2 regions of the Tessaracoccus sp. MC1865 genome follow, and region 1 is predicted to be linked to the other one. Evidence: riboswitches for the same ligand, from Rfam matches in the RefSeq annotation. Region 1 holds a riboswitch; the other holds the start of a gene.

Region 1 (8,102 bases):
GTCCAGGGCATCTGGGATTCCGCCAAGGCGAACATGGAGATGTACCTCATGCTGGCCGAGAAGGCCAAGGCCTTCCGCGCCGATCCCGCCGTGCAGGCCCTCATGAAGGAAGCCAGCATCGACGAGCTGGGCCAGCCCACGTTGGCCGAGGGGGAGTCGATCGCCGACTTCCTGGCGGCCGAGGAGAAGTTCGACGCCGACGAGAAGGGCGCCCGCGAGTACCGTTTCGTGGAGCTCTACCAGGCGGCGCTGCGCCACCTCGTGAGCTGAACCTGACGGGAACCGTCAATGGCAGCGCCTGAGCCGTGGAGGCTCAGGCGCTGTTCTGTGTCCAGGGGCGCGCCTGTGGCCGTCTCTGCGACGGTGCCGCTCAGCGGTTGAATGCGAAGGCGGCCACCGCGTCGAGCCTGGCGAACGGGATGGCGACATCCGCGGCCGCGGCCGTGATGGGCTTGGCGCAGTAAGCGACGGAGAGGCCGGCCGCGTCGAACATGTCGATGTCGTTGGCGCCGTCGCCCACGGCCACCGTCATCTCGGGGTCGATGGAGTGGGCGTGGGCGAAGCGCAGGAGGTCGCGGGCCTTCTGTTCGCGGTTGACGACGGTGCCGATCACGCGGCCGGTGAGCCGCTCCACGCCGTCGACGGTCTCGGTCTCGAGTTCGTTGGCGTGGAAGAAGTCCAACCGGAGCCGCTCAGCGAGGGGGCCGACGAGCTGCGTGAACCCGCCGGAGGTGACGCCCACCTTCGCCCCGACGGCGCGCGCGGCGCGGATGAGGTCCTCGGCGCCCGGCGACAGCGTCATGGCCGGCGCCACGTCTTCGAACACCGAGACGGGCAATCCCCCCAGGGTGGCGACGCGCTCGCGGAGGGACGCGGTGAAGTCGAGTTCGCCGCGCATGGCCCGCTCGGTGATCTCCGCCACCTTCTCGCCCGCGCCCGCATGGTGGGCCAGCAGGTCCACGGCCTCCGTCGTCGTGAGCGTGGAATCCACGTCCATCAGCAGCAGCTGTGCCGGCTGCGCGGCAAGCGGCCTGGTGAGTACCCCGACGGCGACCTTGCCCGCGACGGCGCGGAGCGCCTGGCGCAACTGCTCCGGCTCGTCATGGCGGGCGTAGACGTTGATCCGCTGCCCGTAAGCCGTGCGGTCCACGGTCCTGGAGATCGGGTCGGGGATGCAGGCGAGGAGCGACTCAGGGATGGGGCCCACGGCCGCCAGCGTCACGCGGATGTCCATGGACCCCAACTTTAGAGGGGGTTTGCACCGCCGTCGTCCGGCGCCCAGCGGCCAGCCGGCCCCCCAAGCAGAATGAAGTTATGCAGCGGAGTAGCTGCACAACTTCACTCGGCCTCGGCTGGGATGCCCGAGCGGGCCGGGGCGTCAGTTGGGTGCGGCGATGGGGGTCACCGCCACCTTTGTCTCCTTGCCGCCACGCAGCAAGGTGATCTCCATCTCCTCACCCACGCGTCCGGCCCGCACCAGGGCGACGAGCGACTCGGTCGAGCTGACGGGCTGGCCGTCCACCTGGGTGATCTGGTCGCCCACGGCGATGCCGGCCTGCTCAGCGGGGGAGCCCGGCACGACCTGGACGATCTCGGCGCCCATCGGGCCGTAGCTCTGCACGTCGCTCGCGCTCACGCCGAGCTGCGGGTGCTCCGCCCGGCCGGTGGCGATCAGTTGCTCGGCCACGTACTGCACCTGGTCCGAGCCGATGGCGAACCCGATGCCGATGTTGCCGGCCTGGTTCTGCCCGGGCGACGGGATGGAGGCGATCGACGACGTGATCCCCACCAGTTCGCCGGCGCTGTTGACCAGCGCGCCACCCGAGTTTCCCGGATTGATGGCGGCGTTGGTCTGGATGGCGGCGGTCACCACCACGCTGTCGGAGGTCTGCTGCGACACGGTCTCGTTCGACACGGCGCGCGTGGTCACCGGGCGGTTCAGCGCGGAGACGATACCGGTGGTCACGGTGTCTGCCAGCCCCAGCGGGTTGCCGATGGCCATCACGGGGTCGCCCACGACGAGTTCCCGGGAGTCGCCGTAGCCCATCACGGCGAGATCTGCGGGCGGGTCGATCATCTTGATCACGGCGAGGTCCGTCGACGGGTCGAAGCCCACGGCCTCAGCCTGGTAGGCGGTGTTGCCGAGCAGCACGGTGATCTGCGCGCCGGATCCTGCGCTGGCGACCACGTGGTTGTTCGTAGCGATGTGGCCGTCGCCGTCGATCACGACGCCCGAGCCCTGGCTGCCCCCGTCGCCACCGGCCACCTGGATAGCCACGACCGATTTCGACGCCACCTCCGCCACGGCGCTCCAGTCGGGGTTCGTGGGGTCGCCCTGTACCACCGTGGTCTGCTGGCCGCCCGACGCGTCCTCGGTGGTCTCCGTCGAGGGGCCGGCGCTCGGCGTCGTCGACGTGATGCCGGGGGCCGCGGCGTCCTCAGCGGCGTAGCGCGAGGCGACGAATCCCGTGCCGCCGCCGACGCCGGCCGCGAGCATCGCGATGGCGAGCACGCCCGCCACCTGGGCGCCGCCGCGCTTCTGCGGGGGCCGCGTCGAGGTGCTGGTGGCCCCCGACTGCTGGTAGCTGGGGTACGCGGGCCTGGGCGGGTAGGCCGACTGCTGGAAGGAGGGACCCGACTGCTGGTAGGTGGGCCGCGGCGGGTACTGCTGCTGGGGCTGGACGGGCTGCTGCTGAGAAGGCTGCGGGTGCGCCGGGGGCTGCCACTGCTGAGGAGGGCGGTTTATCGGATCCGGCTGCTGGTTCTGCTCGTTGCTCATCTGGGCTCCTTGGTGGGTACGCGCCTAGATAACCCGTCCAGTCTATGTGATTCCTGTGAGGTTTCTTTGTGTCAGCTTCGGACCTATGCGGGTCACCGACCCGACGAGGTGACCGTGACGGTGTAGTGCCTGTCCTGCGCGACGACCCGGGTGCGCCCGAGCGTCTCGTTGAGGGCCCGGCGGTACGGCAGGTGCGAGTTGTACACGCACCACAGCTGGCCGCCGGGCTTCAGCACCCGTCGGGCGTCCACGAACATGTCGAGCGTGTCGCTGGAGTCCTTCGCCACGCCCTGGTGGAACGGCGGATTGGTGACCAGCGCGTCGACGCTCTGGTCGGCGTAGCCGTCGAGCCCGTCGCCCCAGGTGGCGTCCACCTGGAAGCCGTTGACCTCCGCGGCGACGGAGGTGCCGGCCACGGCGGACCAGCTCACGTCGCGGGCCAGCACCGTGTCGACGCCCTCCTTGGCCAGCCACATGGCCACGGACCCGTTGCCGCAGCCCCAGTCCAGGACGGTGTCGGCCTCGAGGGGGGCGTGGTCGCCGCCGCCGGCCAGCGCCATGAGCAACAGGCGGGTGCCGGGGTCCACCTTCGTGCCGCCGAACGTCGCCCCGTAGGCGGCGACTGCGTAGCCCAGGTCTTCATGCTGGCGCACCTTCGGCCAGTCGGATTCCAGGCCCTGCGGCCCCCAGGCGCGCAGCACCCGCGACTTCGAGCGGCCCAGCGAGGCCGCCACGGCCACGAAGTGCTTGGCGAGCACCTCGTTCATCGTGTGGTTCATGTGCCGGATGCGCGCACCGCCCAGGTACGTCACGTCCGGGGCGCCCTGCACCACGGCCGCGTGGTGGTCCAGCGCCGAGAGGCTCTTGGGGAGGCGGGCGAGCGCCAGGTCGACGCCGCCGAGGTCGTCGGGGTTGGCCACCAGATACTCCGGGGCCACCGACGCGGCGTCGCGCCAGTCGTCGCAGAAGACCCGCACGTCATCGGCGATGGTGAGCGCGTCCTCCACGAGCGCGGGCGCGTCCAGGATGGCTATCGCTCCGGCCTCCTTGGGGGCCTCGTCCCAGATCAGGTCGTCCACGGCGTCTCTCATGCGTTCACCCTAGACTCACCGGCGTGATTCTTCATCTGGTGCGGCACGGGCAGTCCGCCTGGAACCTGGAGCGCCGGCTCCAGGGCCAGACCCCCGACGTGCCGCTGACCGAGCAGGGCCATGCCGAGGCCGCGTCGGTCGCCGAGCTGCTCGCCGGCAGGCCGGTCTCCGCCATCTGGTCCTCGGACCAGGTGCGCGCGCTGCAGACCGCCGACGCCGTGTCCCGCGCGCTGGGCGTGCCCGTCCAGGCGACACCGGCGCTCCGCGAGCAGGGCCTCGGCCGACTCGAGGGGCTCAGCTACGACGACCTCATCGAGGAGCCGGTGCCCGACGGCGTCCACATCTCGGAGGTGCGCTGGGGCGGCGGCGAATCGGTGCGCGACGTGCATGAGCGCCTCACGCTGTTCGTGGCGGGGCTGCCGGAGGTCGACGGCGAGGTGGTGCTCGTCTCGCACGGTGACACCCTCCGCATCCTGCTGGCAGTGCTCGACGGCCGGGACCACCGCAGCGTCGAATGGCTGGAGTTCGGCAACGGCGAGGTCCGCACCCACAACCCGGCCCGATAGCCTTCCCCCGTGATCTCCAGAGCTCTCGGCCTCGCACTCGGCGTGCTCGCCGACCAGATCGTCGGCGACCCCCGGCGTCACCACCCGGTGGCCTGGTTCGGCTCGTTCGCCGCCCGGGCCGAAGCCCCCCTCTACGGCGACAACGTCGCCGCCGGGGCGGTTTACACGACGGCGACGGTGGCGCCCGTCGCGGCGCTGGGGGTCGCTGCCGAGCGGCTCACCCGTCGGCACCCGGTGCTCCACACCGCCGCCACGGCGCTCGCCACCTGGGCCGTGCTCGGCGCCCGCAGCCTCGCCCGGGAGGGCGACACGATGGCCGACAGCCTGGAGATCGGCGACCTCGCCCGCGCCCGCGCGCAGCTGCCCAACCTCTGCGGCCGCGACGCCGCCCAGCTCGACGAGCCGGAACTGGCCCGTGCCACCGTCGAATCCATGGCGGAGAACACCGCGGATTCGGCCGTGGCCTCGCTGTTCTGGGGTGCGCTGCTGGGCATCCCCGGCCTGCTGGGGCACCGGGCCGTCAACACGCTCGACGCCATGGTGGGCCGCCGCGATGAGCGCTACGGCCGCTTCGGCACGGCGTCGGCGAAGCTGGACGACGCCTTGGACCTCCTGCCGGCACGCCTCACCGGGGTGCTGGGTGCGGCGCTCGCTCCCGCGGTCGGCGGCTCGGCCCGGCGCGCCTGGGCCATCACGCTGCGCGACGCGGGCAACCACCCCTCGCCCAACGGCGGTTGGTGCGAGGCCGCCTGGGCCGGCGCCATCGGCGTGCAGTTGGGCGGGCGCAACGTGTACGCCAATCGCGTGGAGGAGCGGGGGCGGCTCGGCGACGGGCCCCGACCGGGCGCGTGTGAGGTGCGCAAGGCGGCGCAGCTGGTCACGCTCGTGACCGGCGCGGCGACGGCTCTGGCGGCGGGGTTCGCCCTGCTGAGGAGGGGGCGGCGATGAGTTTCCTGGTGGCGGGCACGTCGTCGGATGCGGGGAAGTCGCTGATCACCGCCGGGCTGTGCCGAGCGGCGCGGCGGCGGGGCATCGACGTGGTGCCGTTCAAGGCCCAGAACATGAGCAACAACTCCATGGTGGTGGCCGACGGCGAGATCGGCCGCGCGCAATACCTGCAGGCCATCGCGGCCGGGGTCACGCCGTCGACCGCGATGAATCCAGTGCTGCTGAAGCCGGGCAGCGACCGGCGCGCGCACGTCATCCTCCGCGGCCAACCAGCGGGCGAACTGCGGGCGGGGGAGTACGCCACCGGACGGCGGCTCTTGGCGCAAGCCGCGCATGACGCGTACCGCGAGCTCGCGGCCCGGCACGACCTGGTGATCTGCGAGGGCGCCGGTTCCCCGGCCGAGATCAACCTCCGCGCGGGCGACTACACCAACATGGGCCTGGCCAGGGCCTTCACCCTGCCCGTGCTGCTCGTCGGCGACATCGACCGCGGCGGCGTCCTCGCCTCCATCTACGGCACCTGGGCCCTGCTCGACACCGAGGACCGGGCGCTCCTGGCCGGCTACCTCATCAACAAGTTCCGCGGCGACCAGGCCGTCCTGGACCCGGGGCTGGACGAACTCACCCGCCGGTGCGGCCTGCCCAACTTCGGCGTGGTGCCGTGGCTGCCTGGCATGTGGGTCGACGGCGAGGACGCCTTGGAGGTGGCCCGGTGGCGCGGCGAGGAGAAGGCCGACGGCGGGCTCACCGTCGCCGTGATCCGGATGCCGCGCATCTCCAACGCGACGGACGTGGACGCCCTGGCTGCGGAACCGGGGGTGCACGTGAGCGTGACGACGAATCCCGCAGAGGTGGCCGCGGCGGACCTGGCGGTGCTGCCGGGGTCGCGGGCCACGCTGCACGACCTGGCGTGGCTGCGCGAGACCGGCCTGGCCGAGGCGGTGACCGCGAGGGCGGCGGCCGGGCGGCCGGTGCTGGGGATCTGCGGCGGGTTCCAGATGCTGGCCCGCGCCATCGTCGACCCGGTGGAGAGCGGCGACGACACCCCCGTGCCGGGTCTGGGGCTCCTCCCGGTGGACGTGCGGTTCGAGGCGGAGAAGGTGTTGGGCCGGCCGAAGGGTCAGTGGCGCGGGATTCCAGTGGAGGGCTACGAGATCCACCACGGCCGCATGCGCCCCTCGCCCGGGGGCGAGGAGTTCCTCGGCGGCGTCCGCGTCGGGCAGACGTGGGGCACCATGTGGCACGGCGCGCTGGAGTCAGACGACTTCCGCCGGGCCTGGCTCGCCGTCGTGGCCCAGGCCGCGGGGCGTGACTGGACGCCGTCGGCCGCGCCCGGGTTCGCGCAGCGGCGCGAAATGATGCTCGAAGCGGTGGCCGACGCGCTGGAGGAACACGCGGACGTGGAGCGCATCCTGTCGCTCGGCTGACCCCGCCGTCGGCGCCGGAAGGGGGTCTGCGAGGATGACTGCCAACGCGCAGAGCGTCAGAGGAACCCGGTGTGAATCCGGGGCGGTCCCGCCACTGTGAGCCCTAACGGGTGAGTCAGGAACTCTGTCTGCGCGGCCACTTTGTCCGGGCGAGCGAACCCACAGGAGGCCACGGTGTCCACCGTCCCCGCCCCTGCCCCACGACGTCTGATCGGCGTCGGTGTCGGCCCAGGAGATCCCACTCTCACCACCATCAAAGCTGCGCTGGCGCTGAGGGCGGCCGACGTCGTCCTCGTCCCCGCGACGGAGGCCTCCGGCGACGGTCCGGGCCGCGCTGAGCTGATCGTCGCGGACGTCGCGCCCGACGCGCGGATCCGGCGCATCCCGTTCTCCATGGCGGACCGAAGCGGCGTCTCGGACAGGCGGAAGGAGGCGTGGCTCACCTCCGCGTCGGCCGCGCTGGAGGAATTCGACGGCGGGGCCCAGCGCGTGGCCTTCGCCACCGTCGGCGATCCGTCGGTGTACTCGACGTTCTCGTACCTGGCGGCGCACGTCGTGGAGTCGCGGCAGGGCGTCGAGGTGGAGGTGATTCCCGGGATCACAGCGATGCAGGCGCTGGCCGCGGAGTCGAAGACGCCGCTCGTGGAGGGGCAGGAGATCCTGGCGCTGGTTCCGGTCACCGTCGGCCTCGACCGGGTGCGGGAGTTGTTGGGAGCCGCCGACACCGTGGTCGCCTACAAGGGTGGCCGGAAGCTACCCGAACTGGTGCGCGTGCTCCGGGAGGAGGGGCGCGACGCCGTGCTGGGCGTCAACGTGTCCCTCGAGGGGCAGCGGCTCGTGGCGCTGGACGACCTGACCGACGACGAACGGGCGCCCTACTTCTCCACCGTGCTGAGCGCCCCGCGCCGCACGGGGACGGGCGGTGCGCTGTGAGCGGCAAGGTGGTGTTCGTCGGTGCCGGTCCGGGCGCCGCTGATCTCATCACGCTGCGCGGGGCGCGCGTGATCGGGGAGGCCGACATCGTCATCTGGGCGTCCTCGCTGGTGCATCCCGACATCGTCGCAGGCGTGAAACCGGGGGCCGAGGTCATCGATTCCGCGTCCGCCTCGCTGGAGGACATCGCGCCCCTCTACGAGCGGGCCCGCGACGAGGGGCTCACCGTCGCCAGGGTGCACACCGGCGACCCCTCCATCTACGGCGCCACCGCGGAGCAGCGCGACCTTATCCGCGAACTGGGGCTCGACTTCGAATCGGTGCCCGGCATCTCCGCCTTCTCGGCCGCGGCGGCGCG
Region 2 (8,102 bases), 1.4 Mb from region 1:
GCACCGAAGCCACGGCGCGGCGCTCCCCCGGCACCGGCCAGTTCGGCCGCCTTGTTGATCCTGACCGTGCTCTGCTCCGCGGTGTGGCGGGGCATCATGTGCAGGTAGTAGGTGGTCTTCACACCCATCCGCCACGCGAGTCGGTAGAGGTCCTCCATGGTCGCCACGTCACGGTCGGCGAGGTAGATGTTGCGGCTGATGGCCTGGTCGATCCACTTCTGCGCGCGGGCCGCCACCTGCACGTAGGCCGCCGGGTCCACCTGGAAGCTCGTGCGGTAGGTGGCCTTCAGGTGGGCCGGCACCGTGGGCAGCACGCTGAGGTCGCCCTGGCTGCGCAGGAGGTCGTCGCGCACCTCCTCCCACAGGCCCAGGGCCTTGAGGTCGTCCACGAGGTTGCGGTTGACCTCCAGGAACTTGCCCGACGAGGTGGCCCGGCTGAACAACTGCGAGAACTGGGGGTCGATGCCGGGGGTGGTGCCCGCGACCAGCCCGATGGAGGCGGTGGGCGCGATCGCCAGTAGCGTTGCGTTGCGGATGCCCCCGCGGACCTTGACCCGCAACGCATCCCAGTCGAGGCGTTGCGTCCGGTCCACGTCGACGCGCACCCCCCTGTCCTCCTCGAGCGCGTCGAGCGAGTCGATCGGCACCCAGCCCTGCGACCAGCGGGAGCCCACGAAGTTACGGTACGGGCCGCGCTCGCGGGACAGGTCACAGGAGGCGTCGATGGCGTGCCAGCTGATGAACTCCATCACCTCGTCGATGAGCTCATAGGCGGCCGTCGAGTCGTAGGCGTGGCCCAGTTTCTCGAGCACATCCGTGAAGCCCATCACGCCCAGCCCGACGGCGCGGTTGTCGCGGTTGGCACGCTCCGCCTCGCTGACCGACGAGATGGTGATGTCGACCAGGTTGTCCAGCTGCCGCACCGCCGTGCGCACGGTGGCAGCCAGCCTGTTCCAGTCGAACCCGCGCCCCACGAGGTGTCGCGCGAGGTTGACCGACGCCAGGTTGCACACCGCGATGTTGTCGGCGTCCTGCGGCAGGCAGATCTCGGTGCAGAGGTTGGACAGGTGGATGGTGCCGGTGTTGTTGTTCAGGGCGCGGGTGTTGATGGTGTCCTTCCACGTGAGCCAGGGGTGGGAGGTCGTCTGGAGGGTCACCAGGATCTGGCGGTACTGCTCCCGCGCCCCGATCTTCCGGAAACGGCGCAGCTCGCCCGCCTCCGCCATCGCGACGTACTCGCCGTAGCGGGCGGAGAACGCGGCACCGTAGAGCTCGACGAGGTCCGGCGTGTCCAGCGGGTCGAACAGGTACCAGTCGGCGTCGTCGGCCACCCGCTTCATGAACTCGTCACTGATCCACACGGCGGTGTTGGCGGTGCGGACGCGGCGGTACGGGTCCCCCGGGTTCTGCTTCAGGTCGAGGAACTGGGCGAAGTCGAGGTGCCAGTTCTCCATGTAGAAGCACAGCGCGCCGAACTTCTTCCCGCCGCGCGACACCGCCCGCAGCGTCGAGTCGATGGTGTGCATGAACGGGATGGGGCCCGTGGAGGTCGTCTGGTTTGACCGAATCGGGGACCCCTCGCAGCGCAGCTTCGACACCGACAACCCGATGCCGCCGGTGCCCTTCGTCAGCCACATCACGTCGCGCACAGACTTGCCGATGTGTTCGATCTCGTCCTCCATCTGCATCACGAAGCAGTTGGACAGCTGTGCGTAGCTGGTGCCGGCATTGGCCAGGGTGGAGCCGGCAGCGAGGTAGCGCAGCTGGCTCATCGCCTGGTACAGCTCCAGCGCCACGGCAGTGGGGTCTGCCTCGTTCAGGCTCAGCCCCATCGCCACGCGCATCCAGAAGAACTGCGGCACCTCGAGCAGGCGACGGTGCTCGCCGGTCAAGAGGTAGCGGTTGCGCATGGTGGTCACCCCGATGTGGCGCAGCAGGTCGTCGCGCTCGGGGCGCAGGGCGAGAGCCAGCGCCTCTAGATCGAACAGCTCGACGAGCCGGGTATCCAGCAGCCCGCTCCCGACAGCCTTGGCGATCGTCGGGGCGAAGTGTGCAACGTGGAGTTGGCGGATGGTCTCCGGGCCGCCGTCGCCGAACAGGTCGTGGGTGTCGCCGAAAACCAGCTTGTAGATGTGCTTGACCAGCAACCTGGCAGCGATGGTGTCGAAGGCGGGGTCGTCCTTGACATTGGCCAGGGCCACCTGGATCACGGCCTCGTCGAGTTCTTCGGTGGTGATCTGGTCGAAGAGGGTGATCTCCACCTCGGAGCGGAGCTGGACCGCCCGCGTGAGGTCGTCGTCGAGGCCGCGAGCGGCGTCGGAGATGGAGGCGGCGACTTCGGCGCCGTCATAGGGAACCAGGGAGCCGTCACGTTTACGCACACGGATGTACATGGGTGTTTCCTCGCACTCGATGGGGAGTTCGAGAATGCGCGAAACACGATCCTGCGTACGGGCCGTTTCCACGCGGCTCTCGAACCGGACCCCGCGGATGCGGGGCCACGCAGGCAGGTCTTCGGACTCGCGAGCCACCTACTGGCCGTCGCTTCCCGGGGGATCACCCAGTGCTGATGACGGCGGTCGTTCTCACTTACCGCTGCGGGACAGTTCCGGATTTGCACCGGATTCCCTCTTAGCCGACAACCCTGGGGTTGGCGGAACCTTGCGTTGCCGCAACCATATCTGGTGAATCACACGGATGTAAACACCATATATTGGGAATGCGAAAGGGGCGGGTGACACATCGTCACCCGCCCCTTCAGGGCCTGATCAGCGGCCGCGGCCGCCGCGTCGGCGGTTGCCGCCCTTGCGCTCGCCACCGTCGGACGGCGCCTGCGAATCCACCGGCTCTTCGAAGCGGTGGTACCCGGCGCCGTCGCAATGCTCGCACGGCTCGGTGAAGGCTTCCTGCAGACCGGTGCCGATGCGCTTGCGCGTGAGCTGCACCAGACCCAGGCTGGTGACCTCCGAGACCTGATGCCGCGTCCGGTCACGGCTCAGGCACTCGACGAGCCTGCGCAGCAGGAGGTCACGGTTGCTGGGCAACACCATGTCGATGAAGTCGATGACGATCATGCCGCCCAGGTCACGCAGCCGCAGTTGGCGCACGATCTCTTCCGCAGCCTCCAGGTTGTTGCTGGTGACCGTGGCCTCGAGATTGCCCCCGGCGCCGGTGAAGCGGCCGGTGTTCACGTCGATGACAGTCATGGCCTCGGTGCGGTCGATGACGAGCGAGCCACCCGAGGGGAGGAACACCTTGCGATCGAGCGCCTTGGCGATCTGCTCGTCGATCTTGAACTTCGCGAAGATGTCCTTGCCGTCATCCCCCACCTCGAAGCGCTCGAGGCGCTCAGCCAGGTGCGGGGCCACGTGTGACACGTAGGCCGCGATGGCGTCGTAGGAGTCCTCCGGGCCACCGTCGCCCTGGACGATGAGCTGGCCGAAGTCTTCGGTGAAGAGGTCACGCACGATCCGCAGCGTCAGGTCCGGCTCCGAATACAGCGCCTGCGGGGCACTGCCCTTCTTGGACGCCTTCTCGATGACCTCCCACTGCGCCTTCAGGCGGTTCACGTCGCGGACGAGCTCGTCCTCCGGAATGCCCTCGGCGGCGGTGCGCACGATAACCGACTCGTTGTCGGAGATCAGCGAGCTGAGGATGCCGCGCAGGCGGTTGCGCTCGGTGTCCGGCAGCTTGCGCGAGATGCCGGAGAGGTGGCCACCCGGCGAGTACACGATGTAGCGGCCCGGCAGGGAGATGTGGCCGGTGAGGCGCGCACCCTTCGCTCCGACCGGATCCTTGGTGACCTGCACCAGAACGGACTGGCCGGACTTCAGGACGTTCTCGACCTTGCGGTTCTCGCCGCTGACCTGGAAGGCGTCCCAGTCCACCTCGCCGGCGTAGAGCACGGCGTTGCGGCCACGGCCGATGTCAATGAACGCGGCCTCCATGCTGGGCAGGACGTTCTGGACCTTGCCGACGTAGACGTTGCCGATGAGCGACGCGGCCGAGGCCTTGTCCACGTAGTGCTCCACGAGGATGCCGTCCTCGATGACGGCCAGCTGCGTGTAGTCCTCCGACTGGCGGATCACGAGCTTGCGGTCCACCTGTTCGCGGCGGGCCAGGAACTCGGCCTCGCTGAGGATGGGGGCGCGGCGACGGCCTGCGGCGCGGGACTCCTTGCGGCGCTGCCGCTTGGCCTCCATGCGGGTCGAGCCCTCGATGCCGGTCACCTCGTCGTCGTGGCCGCCCTCACCGGAGGATTCTCCGTTGCGACGGCGGCGACGGCGACGACGGCGTACTGTGACGCCTTCGCCATCGGCATCGTCGGCAGACTCCGGGCTGTCGGCGTGCTCGTCCGAATCAGCAGAGTCGTTGTCATCGTCGTCCGACTCCTCGGACGAGTCGTCGTCGCCCTCGGAATCAGCGCGGCCACCACGACGGCGGCGACGGCCCCCCCTGCGACGGCGGCGACGCGTGGGACGGTCGTCGTCCGCCGAGTCTTCATCGGATTCCTCGTCGGAATCGTCGTCGGAATCGTCGTCCGAGGTTTCGTCGTCCTGGGTCTCGGAATCGGACTCGTCCGCGTCGGTGTCAATGTCGGTGTCGACGGTTTCCCCGTCGTCCTCGTCCTCAGCCTCGTCGTCGGCGGTTTCGGCCAGCGCCGAATCTGCCGCGATCGCGCCGGCCAGGGCGGCGAGCTGCGCGTCGCGGGCGGCGGCGGTCATGAAGGGGTCGCTCAGCACAGCCTTGCGGGCCTCTGCGATCTCCTCGGCCGCACGGAGCGCGGCGGCGATGGGGTCTTCGTCGGGATCTGCGGCGGTGCCGCGACGCTCAGGCGCTGCGGCCGGGCGGCTCACGCGACGACGGCGCCCCCTGGGCGCGGTCTCTTCGCGGGCGGTCTCTTCGCTGGGGGTCTCCTCGCGGAGGATCTCCTCACGCGGAGCAGCCTCTTCCTTGGGTGCCTCAGCCTCCTCGGCGACCTCAGGGGCCGGGGTGCTCTCGATGGCCCGCGCCTCAGCACGGCGACCGAGGGCGCGTGACTGGCGTCCACGGCCCAGGGCAGCGGGCTCGCGCTGCGGTTCGGGTTCGGCGGCAGCCTCGGGCGTGCCGGCAGCCTCCGGGGCGGGCGCAGCTTCGGGGGCTGCCGCCTTGCGGGTGGCGCGCCGACGACGGGCGGGCTGGGCGGACTCGGCCGGCGCCTCGACGGGTGCCGGTGCCTCGGCCTGCACGGGCTGGGGTTCGGGTGCGGACTCGACGGCTTCGGTGGTGGTCTCTGCGGGCGAGCCTTGGACCTCTGAGGGGGCTGCGGCCGCGGTGCTGCGGGTGGCGCGGCGACGGGTGGGGCGCTTCTCGGCGACGGGCGCGGCGGCCTGCGCCTCGGGCTGGGCCACCTCGGGCTGGGCGGCCTCGGCCTGGGGCGATTCCGCAGGCTCACTGCCCTCGGCCTTCGGCTCCACGTCGACCTTGCGACGACGCGTGGTGGTGGTGCGGGTGGCGGGCTTCGTCGAGGCCCGGCGACGCTTGGGCGCCAGATCCTCGGCGGGGGCTTCGCTCGTTGTCTCGGGGACGGCCGCGTCAGCGGCCGGCTCGGAAGCGGCCGGGGCGGGGGTGGCATCAGGAGTGGCCCGGCGGGTGGTGCTCTGGGCGGGGGTGCTCTGGGGGGCGGCGGCCGGGGCCTCGACCTGCGCTTCCGCGGCGACTTTGGGGGCACCAGCGGGGCGGGAGGCGGCGCGACGGCGGCGCTGCGTCGGGGCGGGGGTGGCGCTGTCCGGCGTCACTTGATCATTGTTCTCTGATGTGAGCATGCGGCTCCTTACGCGCACTGGGCGCGGACCGGGCACAGCGGACTGTGCCGTAAGACTGTGATCCTCTGAAGCCAGCGAGCAGTCGCGGAAGAATTGTGCCGCGGTGCAGTCTCACTGCCTCAGGGTGGCACCGGGCGGCGCCATGACCTTCGCTCATTCTTCCACACATCACGAGAAACCGTCGCACCGGTTGTACGTGTCGTCAGTTGTGCGGACGCAGGGGGTCCCCGATGTCGCCTTCTTTGAGTGGCCCCTGGCTGAGCCGATTGAGCAACATCTCGCTGGGGATCGTCTCGTCGATGGTGCGCAGCGCGGCCACCACGTCGTCGGGCCGCACCAGCGGAGTGCCGATGTGGGAGCGCAGGCGCAACACTCCATCGTCGACGACCTCGAGCGAGATGATGGCCTCCCGCACGTCGAACGCGCGCATGCCGCGTTTGGTCATGCGCTCGACGGTGAGGTGCTCGCGGCTGAGCAGCTCCGCCACGGCGGCGCTCAGCGCACTTGGGTCGCAGTTGAGCCGGATCTCCCAGTCCGAGGCTTGCAGGAGGTCCCCCAGCGACTCCTTGACCGCCACCGCGGCATCGAGCATCTCGAAGCCTTGGGGCAGTACCTCGTTGAGCGCCCCGACCACCTTCGCCGGATCACAGGCCTCGCTGAGCCCGAGTTCCACGTACTCCGCCTCCGACGACGCGGAGGTGGGCGACGGGCTGGCGTAGGAGATGCGCGGGTGCGGGTTGAAACCGGATGAGTACGCCATGGGGAGGTCCGCCCTGCGGATGGCCCGCTCCAGGGCGCGCCCGAAGTCGCGGTGGGACGTGAAACGCGCGGGGCCGCGCTTGGCGTAACGCAGGCGCAGTTTCTGCTCCGGTGGCGGCTGCTGTACAGGCGGTTGGCGAGTACTCATGGGGCGTAGTGTATGCGCCATGACTGACTGGCTGACCGCCCCCACTCATCGTGCCTGGCTGCAGCAGGAAACCGAGCGGCTCCTGGCGTTCGGGTCCGCCGCGCCGGTCGCCGGACAGGGCGCGGCCTACCTGGACGCCCGGGGCGTCCCGGACCCGACCAGACCCATCGAGACCTGGGTGACCTGCCGCATGGTGCACGTGTACTCGCTCGGCCACCTGATGGGGGTCCCCGGTTCGCGGCCCCTCGCCATCCGCGCGATGAGCGGGCTCACCGGCGCCCTCCATGATGAGCGGCACGGCGGATGGTTCCACACCTCCGCCAGGGACGGCGGCAAGCAGGCCTACGACCACGCGTTCGTGGTGCTGGCCGGCTCCTCCGCCACCGTCGCCGGACTGCCCGGGGGTCGCGAACTGCTCGACAACGCCCTGGCCGTCCTCGACGAACGCTTCTGGGACGAGGCGCACGGCATGGTGGCAGATGCCGCCGAGCCGGACTGGTCATCGGTGGATCCCTACCGCGGGATCAACGCGAACATGCACACCGTGGAGGCCATGCTCGCCGCCGCCGACGCCACCTGGGACCAGCGTTGGCTGGAACGGGCCGAGCGCATCGCCTCGTTCGCCCGCCACCAGGCCGCCGTCCACGACTGGCGCCTGCCGGAGCACTACGACGACACCTGGCAGCCGCAGCTGGAGTACAACGAGGCGCAGCCCGAGGACCGGTTCCGGCCCTACGGCGCCACCATCGGCCACGGGCTCGAATGGGCCCGCCTGTTCCTCCACCTCGAGGCGGCCACGAACAACACCGACGGCACCTGGCTCGACGCCGCCCAGCACCTCTACAACCGGGCGGTCACGGACGGCTGGGGCCGCGACGGGGCCGAGGGCTTCGTCTACACCACAGGCTGGGACGGCACCCCCGTCACGACGGACCGGCTGCACTGGGTCGCTGCCGAAGCCATCGGTGCGGCGGCCGCCCTGTTCCACCGCACCGGCGACAAGCGCTACGCCGCGGACTACTCACGCTGGTGGGACCATGTGGCGGAACACTTCCTCGACCCCGAGCACGGCTCGTGGCACCATCAGCTCGACGGCGGGCTCCGCGTCGCCACGTCGGTGTGGCCCGGCAAACCGGACATCTACCACGCCCTCCAGGCGACGCTGATCCCCCGCCTCCCCCTCGCACCGCAGATGGCCATGGCGTTGGCCCAACGGCAGCTCGTTTGAGCGCGCTCCGCCGCTGGTGGCCGCTGATCGCGCTGCTGGCCCTGGCGTTCAATCTGCGCCCCGTCGCGGTCTCGGTCGGACCGGTCCTGACCGAGATCAGCCGCGACATCGGCCTCGACGGCTTCACCGCCGGTCTGCTCACGTCGCTTCCCACCCTCTGCTT

Evidence for each region. Region 1 has a riboswitch for cobalamin ahead of cobI (precorrin-2 C(20)-methyltransferase). Riboswitches for the same ligand answer to the same signal wherever they lie in the genome.
Region 2: it holds a riboswitch for cobalamin, as region 1 does, so the genes downstream of both, J7D54_RS05445 (ribonucleoside-diphosphate reductase subunit alpha) here and cobI (precorrin-2 C(20)-methyltransferase) in region 1, are expected to answer to the same signal.

Annotation. Positions count from the first base shown of each region.
Region 1 is NZ_CP072596.1:2,557,079-2,565,180, reverse strand. It holds gene xylA (xylose isomerase) at 1-270, shown strand, start outside; gene serB (phosphoserine phosphatase SerB) at 371-1,234, opposite strand; gene J7D54_RS12005 (S1C family serine protease) at 1,379-2,779, opposite strand; gene J7D54_RS12000 (class I SAM-dependent methyltransferase) at 2,872-3,870, opposite strand; gene J7D54_RS11995 (histidine phosphatase family protein) at 3,894-4,436, shown strand; gene J7D54_RS11990 (cobalamin biosynthesis protein) at 4,446-5,384, shown strand; gene J7D54_RS11985 (cobyric acid synthase) at 5,381-6,811, shown strand; cobalamin riboswitch at 6,827-6,958, shown strand; gene cobI (precorrin-2 C(20)-methyltransferase) at 6,986-7,744, shown strand; gene cobM (precorrin-4 C(11)-methyltransferase) at 7,741-8,102, shown strand, end outside.
Region 2 is NZ_CP072596.1:1,194,878-1,202,979, reverse strand. It holds gene J7D54_RS05445 (ribonucleoside-diphosphate reductase subunit alpha) at 1-2,393, opposite strand, end outside; cobalamin riboswitch at 2,488-2,680, opposite strand; gene J7D54_RS05440 (Rne/Rng family ribonuclease) at 2,769-5,804, opposite strand; gene J7D54_RS05435 (TIGR03936 family radical SAM-associated protein) at 6,007-6,711, opposite strand; gene J7D54_RS05430 (AGE family epimerase/isomerase) at 6,731-7,939, shown strand; gene J7D54_RS05425 (MFS transporter) at 7,936-8,102, shown strand, end outside.